Regions from separate parts of the Streptomyces castrisilvae genome, predicted to be linked through region 3. Evidence: riboswitches for the same ligand, from Rfam matches in the RefSeq annotation. Region 3 holds a riboswitch; each other region holds the start of a gene.
What was found. A riboswitch is a leader RNA that binds a small molecule or an ion and turns the genes downstream of it on or off. The one in region 3 is predicted to bind cyclic di-AMP.

Region 1: linked by a shared signal. The riboswitch ahead of P8A18_RS02860 (C40 family peptidase) and the one ahead of P8A18_RS21285 (C40 family peptidase) in region 3 are both predicted to bind cyclic di-AMP.
Region 2: linked by a shared signal. The riboswitch ahead of P8A18_RS18050 (M23 family metallopeptidase) and the one ahead of P8A18_RS21285 (C40 family peptidase) in region 3 are both predicted to bind cyclic di-AMP.
Region 4: linked by a shared signal. The riboswitch ahead of P8A18_RS26240 (M23 family metallopeptidase) and the one ahead of P8A18_RS21285 (C40 family peptidase) in region 3 are both predicted to bind cyclic di-AMP.

What each region holds. Positions count from the first base shown of each region.
Region 1 is NZ_CP120997.1:740,902-743,091, reverse strand. It holds gene P8A18_RS02865 (ATP-binding protein) at 1-400, shown strand, start outside; gene P8A18_RS02860 (C40 family peptidase) at 438-911, opposite strand; cyclic di-AMP (ydaO/yuaA leader) riboswitch at 915-1,087, opposite strand; gene P8A18_RS02855 (hypothetical protein) at 1,399-1,707, opposite strand; partial or broken gene P8A18_RS02850 (ATP-dependent Clp protease proteolytic subunit) at 1,715-2,190, opposite strand, start outside.
Region 2 is NZ_CP120997.1:4,199,710-4,201,899, reverse strand. It holds gene P8A18_RS18050 (M23 family metallopeptidase) at 1-891, opposite strand, end outside; cyclic di-AMP (ydaO/yuaA leader) riboswitch at 903-1,056, opposite strand; gene P8A18_RS18045 (PP2C family protein-serine/threonine phosphatase) at 1,268-2,190, opposite strand, start outside.
Region 3 is NZ_CP120997.1:4,875,307-4,877,496, forward strand. It holds gene P8A18_RS21280 (hypothetical protein) at 1-177, shown strand, start outside; gene P8A18_RS21285 (C40 family peptidase) at 224-1,369, opposite strand; cyclic di-AMP (ydaO/yuaA leader) riboswitch at 1,368-1,520, opposite strand; gene pcrA (DNA helicase PcrA) at 1,682-2,190, shown strand, end outside.
Region 4 is NZ_CP120997.1:6,020,120-6,022,309, forward strand. It holds gene P8A18_RS26235 (M16 family metallopeptidase) at 1-403, shown strand, start outside; cyclic di-AMP (ydaO/yuaA leader) riboswitch at 626-793, shown strand; gene P8A18_RS26240 (M23 family metallopeptidase) at 807-1,661, shown strand; gene P8A18_RS26245 (GntR family transcriptional regulator) at 1,851-2,190, shown strand, end outside.

The sequences.
Region 1 (2,190 bases), 4.1 Mb from region 3:
GCCGAGCGAGCCGGCCTCGGTCGCCGAGGCCCGCAGGTACGTGGGCCGGGTCCTGGCCGAATGGGGCCTGCCCGAGGGCGCGGAGACGGCCGAGACCGTACGGCTCATTGTCTCGGAGCTCGCCACCAACGCCGTCCTGCACACGTTCGGTCTTTCACCCACGTTCACCGTGGACCTGCGGCTGGAGCGCGAGGAACAGCTGCGCCTCGGCGTGACGGACAGCCATCCGCGCCGGCCCCAGCGGCTGCCCGCAGCGGTCCAGCAGGACAACGGACGCGGCCTGGTCATCATCCGCTCCCTCGCCAAGGAGTACGGCGGCCGGCTGTCCGTCACGCCCGCGCCCGACGGCGGCAAGACCGTCTGGGTCGCGCTCCCCTGGCACGTCCCCGTCCAGCCCTGACGTCCGAAGCGCCCACGCGCCCGGCCGGGGCCGGGCGTCAGCCGACCCGGCCGTAGTAGACGCTCTTGGTCCAGATCTTCTCCAGGCGGACCACGGCGCCGGTCTTCGGCGAGTGCCAGATCTTGCCGCTGCCGGCGTAGATCCCCACGTGGTAGACACCGCTGCCGGAATGGAAGAAGACCAGGTCGCCGCGCTGCCGCTGGGAGGCGGAGATGTGGCGGGTCTTGTTGTACTGCTGCTGGGCCGTGCGGGGGAGTTGCTTGCCGGCCTTCTTGAACGAGTACAGCGTCAGCCCCGAACAGTCGAAGCGGCTGGGGCCGGTGGCGCCCCACCGGTAGGGCGCCCCCTTCTTCGACGCGGCGATGTTCAGGGCCTTCATCGAATGACCGGCGGCCTGGGCCTCGGGGGCGGCGCCGGGGACGAACAGCGTGCCGCCGACGGCGGCGAGCGTCATGGCCGAGGCCGTAGTGGCCCGGACGAGCAGAGACGGGACATGAACCTGCGCACTCATGCGCAACCCTTCGTCAGCCGCCTGTGAAGGATGACCTGTCGGGTTCGGGCTGGCGAAGTCGCCCGGCCGCACAAGGCGGCTTCACCCCGAGGGACCTCCGGAAAACCGGTCGTCCCGTAGTGCTCGGGTCCTCCACTCCTGCCGATCCACTCCTGTCGACCAGGCATCCGGACGGCGGCAGGACTCGGCGTCCGCCCGGACCGCCCCGCCGCGGTGGCGGGGGCTTGTCGTCCCAGGGATCTTGACTCACCGAGTGCCGGATTTCCGAGGTGAAACGGCCATAAGTGAAGATCCTCACGGATCGCCCGTTCAGGTGGACAGACGGGCTTCAACCGGTCCGCGAGCCCCTCCCGGCCGTCGCCGTACCAGCGGTGTCGCGAAAGATCCCGGCCCCCGTGCATCACGAAAACGCAAGTCGAGCGGTCGCTCGCGCGAGTCAATGCCTACGCCGAACGAGCGAGGAAAATCGGTTCGCCCGTCGGGCGTGTCAACTCGGCGGGCCGGGTGGCAGGATCACCCGCGCCGCCCGCCGCTCCCCGTCCAGCGCCCGCAGCGCCCTCGTCAACGTGGTGGTGTGGATGCGGGTTTCACCGCGCCGGTGCATCAGAGCGAGCGCGTCACGCTGGGCCGCCGCGTGCGAGGCCAGCGCCTGCGCGGCGCGCAGGGCCGCGTAGGTGTCGTCGTTCCGCGCCGGATTGATCCGGCCCATCTGGTCGATGACGTGCAGATAGTGGTCGATGAACTCGCACTCGGCCCGCGTCAGGGCAGGCAGCGGGGAGAACTCCGGTGAGGGCATCGCCGGTTCACCGCTCGGTGTGCGGCGGCACCGGGACGCGGCTGTGCACGATGTGGTCGACCAGGCCGTAGGCTCGCGCGCCCTCCGCGTCGAGGATGAGATCGCGCTCGGTGTCCCGGACGACCTGTTCGGCGCTGTGCCCCGTATGACGGGCCAGCATGCCGGCCATCGTCTCGCGCATCCGGGCCAGTTCCCGCGCCTCGATCTCCAGGTTGGACGGCTGGCCCCGGACGGGTTCGGCCAGTCCCGGCCGGCTCACCACCACCTGGGCGCCGGGCAGGATGTGCCGCCGCCCCGGGGCGCCCGCGGCGAGCAGCACGGCCGCGCCGGCGCCCGCCCGGCCGAGGCAGAAGGTCTCCACCTCGCAGCTGAGGAAGGCCACCGTGTCGTAGAGCGCGGTCATCGCACCGAACGAGCCGCCCGGCGAGTTGATGTACAGCGAGACGGGCCGGTCGGGCGCGTCGTGCTCCAGGTACATCAACT
Region 2 (2,190 bases), 680 kb from region 3:
GGCTTCGCCGAACGTCGAGGTGATCGTGTACGAGGAGGTCGGGATGGCGTAGCTGGCGGCGAGCTTGGCCAGGCGCAGGGCCTCGGCCTTCTTCTTCGCCTCCTCCTCCGCCTTCTTCTTCTCGGCGGCTGCCTTGGCCTCGGCCTCGTCCTGCTGCTTCTTCGCCTCGGCGGCGGCCTTCTCCGCCGCGGCCTTCTCCTCGGCCGCCTTGGCCTCGGCGTCGGCGGCGCCCTGCTGCTGCTCGGCCTGCTGGAGGATGCGGGCGCGCAGCGCCTCACCGGCGTCCGTGGTGCCCTGCTCGGCCTCGGCGGTGGTGATGCCGGCGGTCGTCAGCGGGGCGGCGGCGGTCGCGGTGGCCGGGGTGTCGGCCTCGGCCTCACCGGAGAACAACGCGCCCACGCCGGGGAGGGACTTGGCGTCGGGGAGATTGTCCGCGATGGAATCGGGAAGAGAGATGGAGACCGGCGGTTTGCTCTGCGCAGTGGCCATGCCACCCGCGCCGACGGCCGCGATGACACCGACGCCGAGGACGGTGGAGCTACGGGCCAGACCATTGCGCTGCTTGGCGACGCGGTGCTTGCCTCGGACGGGGCGGACGGACTCCTCGGTGGGGTTCCATTCCTCCCAGGTCCGGTCGGAACCGGCGTCACCCGCGTCCGCGCGGAAGCCGGTGCCGAAGTCGGGCCCGGTGCCGAAGTCGGGGCCAGTGCCGAAGTCCGGGCCGGTGCCGTCGGCAAAGACGGTGCCGCCGGCAAAGCCGTTGCCCGGATCGGTCGCGTAGCCGCTTCCCTGCTCCGGGACGTACGCGGTGCCGGGGACCGGGGCGAAGCCGGGGCCGTACTCGGGCACGAACCTGGAAGGGGATTCGGGGGCAGGCTTGTTGGACGCCACGCGGGCGCACTCCTTTCCTTCCTTCTCGCCTACCGGGTTAGCTGACGGGTTCGGAGCAGGAAGGTCTCCTACGGGCTCCTCCGCCTCTTACGAAGACAGAGATGCCCGATTCACCCCATGTAGGTGGTTCCCCGGTTCCCTTGCGGAATTCGGCGCTCGCGCACGGTGCCGCCACTGACGGCGGCTGGGACAACCGCGCTGCGTTATCGAACGTTAATAGACAGGCGGGCCCGATTCCAAGCTGTTCCCGCTGATCGTTCACGTCCTTGGCCTGGACTTTACGGGACACAACCGGGTGGAAGCGGGCGAGTTGCTTGCCATCCGGGCATCGTCCAATTTCTGACGGTGTGTCAAATGTTATGCGGAGCGACGCCCTTCAGTCACGGAGGGTGGCATCCCGTTTGATGATCTTGACCGTCCTGCGCCGGTCGGGCTGCCCCTTCGCCGGCCGCAGGACCGCGAGCAGCGCCATGTCGTCGGTCGCCTTGCCCCCCGTATGCAGCCTCACGTCGTCGCTGAGCGCGGAGAGCAGCTCCTCGGGCTCGGGGAAGAGCCGTCCGCGCAGCCGCTCCACCGGGTCGTAGAAGACACCCTCGGCGTCACGGGCCTCGGACAGCCCGTCCGTGTAGAACAGGAGCGTCCCCCCGTCCGGCAGCTCCCACTCGTCCGCCCGGTCCGGCCGCACCACCAGACCCATGCCCAGCGGCAGCGCGGGCTCCGAAGGCGTCAGCGTCTCCACCGCCCCGTCCTGACTCAGCAGCAGCGGTTCGGGGTGGCCTCGGTTCACGATCCGCACCCGTTGCGCACCCGGCGGAATCTCCGCGACCACGGCGGTGACGAACTCCTCGAACGTGTCGAAGCCGCTGTCCCGGGTCGACTCCCGCTCCAGCGCGCGCTCCAGCCGCTGCGCCACCCCCTCCAGCGACTTCTCCTGCTCGGCCGCTTCCCGGAACGCCCCGATGACCACCGCCACCGCGGCCACCGCGTCCAGCCCCTTCCCGCGTACGTCCCCGAGCACCAGCCGCACGCCGTACGGGGTGTCGGTCGCCGAGAACAGGTCACCCCCGACGAACTCGTCCGCCTGCGCCGCCTCGTACCGCGCGGCCACGTGCAGCCCGCCGATCCGCTCGGCCGGCGTCGGCAGCACCGCCCGCATGGCGGTCTCCGCGATGACCCGGGCGGAGGCCAGCCGCTCGTTGCTCCGCTGGACGACCCGGTTGATCACGCACGCCTGGACGAAGACCGTGAAGACGGTGAGCAGTTCGATGAACGGGACCACACCCGGCAGCGCCCCCCTGT
Region 3 (2,190 bases):
CAGGCGGACGACCACCCCGTGAACAACGTCAAGATCGGCATCAAGCTGCTGATCCTGGTCGTGATCCTCGGGCTGGTCTACGTCAAGCGGGACGAGGAGAAGGTCGGCAAGGGCCCCTTCGCGGCGGTCGGCGCCCTGACCGTCGCCAACATCTTCATCGCCACGCTCTGGACCTGAGGAACGCCCCGGGCCGGCCCGCTTTTGGACCGGCCCCCTTCCCCGGTCAGGCCGGGCGCACGCTTCCGTAGATCGGCATGTAGTAGATCGACTCCTCGCGCACGTTCGCCCCGGGCTTCGGCGCGTGGATCATCATCCCGTCGCCCTTGTAGATCCCGACGTGGCTGATGTCGTCGTAGAAGAAGACCAGGTCACCGGGTTGGAGATCGGCCGTGGCGATCCGGGTCCCGACGTTCACCTGGTCCCAGGTGGTCCGCGGTATGTCGACCCCGGCCGCCTTCCACGCCGCCTGGGTGAGCCCCGAGCAGTCGTACGAGGAGGGGCCGGTCGCCCCCCAGACGTACGGCTTGCCGATCTGGGCGCGGGCGAACGCGAGGACCTTCTCCGCCTTCGTGGACGCGCTGGAGCCGGAGTCCGAGCCGGAACCCGAACCCGTCTCCGTACCGCCGCCCGACTCCTCGGCCTTGCGCTCGGCCTCCTTCTTGGCGGCGGCCTGCTTCTTCGCCAGCTCCTCCGCCTTGCGCTTGGCCTCCGCCTCCTTCTTGCGCTCCAGCTCCGCCAGGCGTGCCTTCTCCTCGGCGGTCAGCTTCGACAGCAGCGTCCGGGCCTCGGTCAGCTTGTTCTGGACGTTCTGCTTGCTGGTGCGCAGCGCGGTCTGCGACTCGGTGAGCGTCTCCAGGCTCTCGACCGCCTGGGCGCGCTGCTTGGACGCCTTCGCCTGCTGCGTACGGAACTCGTCGACCGCCTGCTGCTGGCGGTCGGCCATCCGGTTCATCAGGTGGGTCTGGTCGAAGAACGACTGCGGGTTGTCGGCCAGGAAGAACGTCGCGGTCGGCGCGAGGGCGCCGTCGCGGTACTGCGCGGCGGCGTAGTTGCCGAGCGTCCTGCGCGCGTCGTTCAGCTTCGCGGTGCGCTTGGCCACGTCCTCCAGCAGCGTGTCGACCTTGGTCCGCTGCTTGTCCGCGGCCTCCTTGGCCTGGTTGTACTTCTGGGTCGCGGTGCCCGCCTGCCGGTAGAGGTCGTCGACCTTCTTCTGTACGTCCTCGATGCTGGGCTTGGGAGCCGGGGCGGCCATCGCGCTCTGCGAGGACAACAGGGTGACCGTCGCGAGCGCGGCGGAGGTGAGCCCCACGACAGGGGCGGCGGAGCGCACCCGGGGGCGCGGTTTGCGATGCGACGCCAAGGCCGGCATCTCCTTCCGTGGACCGCCTACCGGGTTAGCTGTCGGGTTCGGGCGGAACGGAAGGCTGCCCTACGGTCCAGTGGGGACGCGGACCGATTCACCCCGGTGATGCGTGTGGGTCCCCGGTTCCGGGCGGGCCCGGATTCGGCGTGGACGCCCGCTCGGCGTGGGTCGCCTCTGGGGGTACGGGCCGTCCGAACGAGCACGCTAACCAACGCGGGGTGCCGCTGGGAAGCTTGATGTTCGATATGCCCGATACATTTTCGTGACCTTTTCGGAGCGGGGCCGAGTGTCAGTGGGGGGCTCTAGACTCGGGGAGCGATGAGCAGCCTCTTTGACGACAGTTTCCTGACCGGCCTCCAGTCCGAGGAGGAAGGGCCCCCGCCGCCCCCCGAGGACTCCGCACCCGAAGCGGTGCCGGAGGACCTTTTCGCGGGCGTGTTCGACGGCCCGCCGCCGCGCGACGCGTACTACCGCGACGGTGCCCACCGCCCCGTCATCGACCCCGCGGCCCTGCTCGACGGGCTGAACACCGAGCAGCGCGCCGCCGTCGTGCACGCCGGGTCCCCGCTGCTCATCGTCGCCGGGGCCGGCTCCGGCAAGACCCGGGTGCTGACCCACCGCATCGCCCACCTCCTGGCCGAGCGCGGTGTGCACCCCGGCCAGATCCTGGCGATCACCTTCACCAACAAGGCCGCCGGCGAGATGAAGGAGCGCGTCGAGCAGCTGGTCGGGCCCCGGGCCAACGCCATGTGGGTCATGACCTTCCACAGCGCGTGCGTCCGCATCCTGCGCCGCGAGTCGAAGAAGCTCGGCTTCACCTCCTCGTT
Region 4 (2,190 bases), 1.1 Mb from region 3:
CGCGGCGATGCTCGCCATCAGCGGCTCCGTGGACACCGAGTCCACCGGACCGGCGCTGGACGACCTCTGGAAGGTCCTGCGGACGCTGGCCGCCGAGGGTCTGACGGACGCCGAGCGCGAGACCGCCGTGCAGAACCTCGTGGGCGTCGCCCCGCTGAAGTTCGAGACGGCGGCCTCCGTCGCGAGCACCCTCGCCGACCAGGTGGAACAGCACCTTCCGGACGACTACCAGGCGACGCTGTACGCCCGCCTCGCCGAGACCGGCACCGTCGAGGCGACCGCGGCCGTGGTCAGCGCCTTCCCGGTGGACCGGCTGGTCACGGTCCTGGTCGGTGACGCCTCGCGCATCGAGGAGCCGGTCAGGGCCCTCGGGATCGGAGAGGTGACGGTCGTCAGCGGCTGACCGCTCACACTCCGCCCGCCGCGCGGGCAACGGAGAGGCTCCGGCGTGTCGTTGCCGCCGGAGCCTCCTTTTATGTCTGATTCATGACTCTTTGTCTCATAGGTAATGAATCAACCCTGTGGGATGCGCTACAAAACCTCCCGTCCGTTTGGTGACGGGAAGCGCGGCCGCCTAGCGTCGGCCCGGCTGTCCGCCACTCGTATGCCGCATCCGCGGCGTACCGGGCAGTCATCGCCGAGTCCCCGTCAGGCGCGAGCCAGGGGAGCCGGGGACCCACGCAGTCCCTGGGGTGAATCGGACGCTTCCGCCTCCCGCGAGGCCGGGGCATCCGTAGGAGACCTTCCTGCTCCGAACCCGTCAGCTAACCCGGTAGGCGAGAAGGAAGGAAAGGACCAGCCACCCCATGGCGTTCACCCGTGCCACCGGGAAGCACCGTGCCCCGGGCCGTCTGACGCGTACCGGCGCCAAGGCCGTCGGCGTCGCGACGCTCGCCGCCACCGGCGTCATCGGCTCCCTGGCCTCCCCGGCTCTCGCCGCCGGGGCCTCCCCGGCCCCCGCCGCCGACGAGACCGGTCTCGCCCAGATCATGTCCATCGAGAACACCCTCGCCGACCGGATCGACGCACAGGCCGCCGCGCAGCAGCACCAGGCCGACGTCGCCCAGAAGAAGGCCGCCGCCGAGGCGGAGGCGAAGAAGAAGGCCGAGGCGAAGAAGAAGGCCGAGGCGAAGAAGAAGGCCGCGGAGAAGGCCGCCAGGGCCAAGGCGAAGGCCGAGGCGGCCGCCCGTGCCGAGGAGGCGCGCGAGAGCACGTCCCGCGCGGCCCGCTCCTCCGCCCGCGCCACCCCGGGCACGTCCTACCAGCTCCCCGTCGCCGGCTCCTACGTGACCACCGGCTACAAGTCCAGCGGCTCGCTGTGGTCCTCCGGCAGCCACTCCGGCATCGACTTCCACGCCGCCTCCGGCAGCTCCGTCGTCGCCGTCGGCGCCGGTACGGTCGTCGAGGCCGGCTGGGGCGGGGCGTACGGCAACAACATCGTGCTCCGGATGACGGACGGCACGTACACCCAGTACGGCCACCTCTCCTCGATCGGCGTCGCCGTCGGCCAGAGCGTCGGTGCCGGGCAGCGGATCGGGCTCTCCGGCTCCACCGGGAACTCCACCGGCCCGCACCTCCACTTCGAGGCCCGCACCACCCCCTCGTACGGCTCCGACATGGACCCGGTCGCCTACCTGCGCGCCCACGGCGTCACCGTCTGACCGCCCGCCCGACTCCACGGCGAAGGCCCCGGCACCGTGCCGGGGCCTTCGCCGTGCCCGGACCCGCCCGTGACCAAAAGATATTCATGAATTCCCGCCCGGCATCGGAAATGTGGGCGCATTGCAATAGAGTCGCGGCAGAGGTGTCGATCGGCCGCTGTTCGCGGGGATTGAGGCGGAGGTTCGGACATGCGTGTTCCAGCGCATTCGGTATGCACGGCAATCCGTGACGACATCGTCTCCGGTGTCTTCGAACGCGGCGGCCGGCTCACCGAGGAGGTGCTCGCGCGGCGTTACGGGGTTTCCCGCGTCCCCGTACGGGAAGCGCTGCGCACCCTGGAGTCCGAGGGCTTCGTGGTCACCCGCAGACACGCCGGAGCCTGCGTCGCCGAGCCGTCCGAGCAGGAGGCCGCCGACCTCCTGGAGGTCCGCATGCTGCTGGAACCGCTCGGCGCGGCCCGTGCCGCCCTGCGCCGCACCGACGCCCACCTCAAGGTGCTGCGCGGCCTGGTCAGACTCGGCCAGGAGC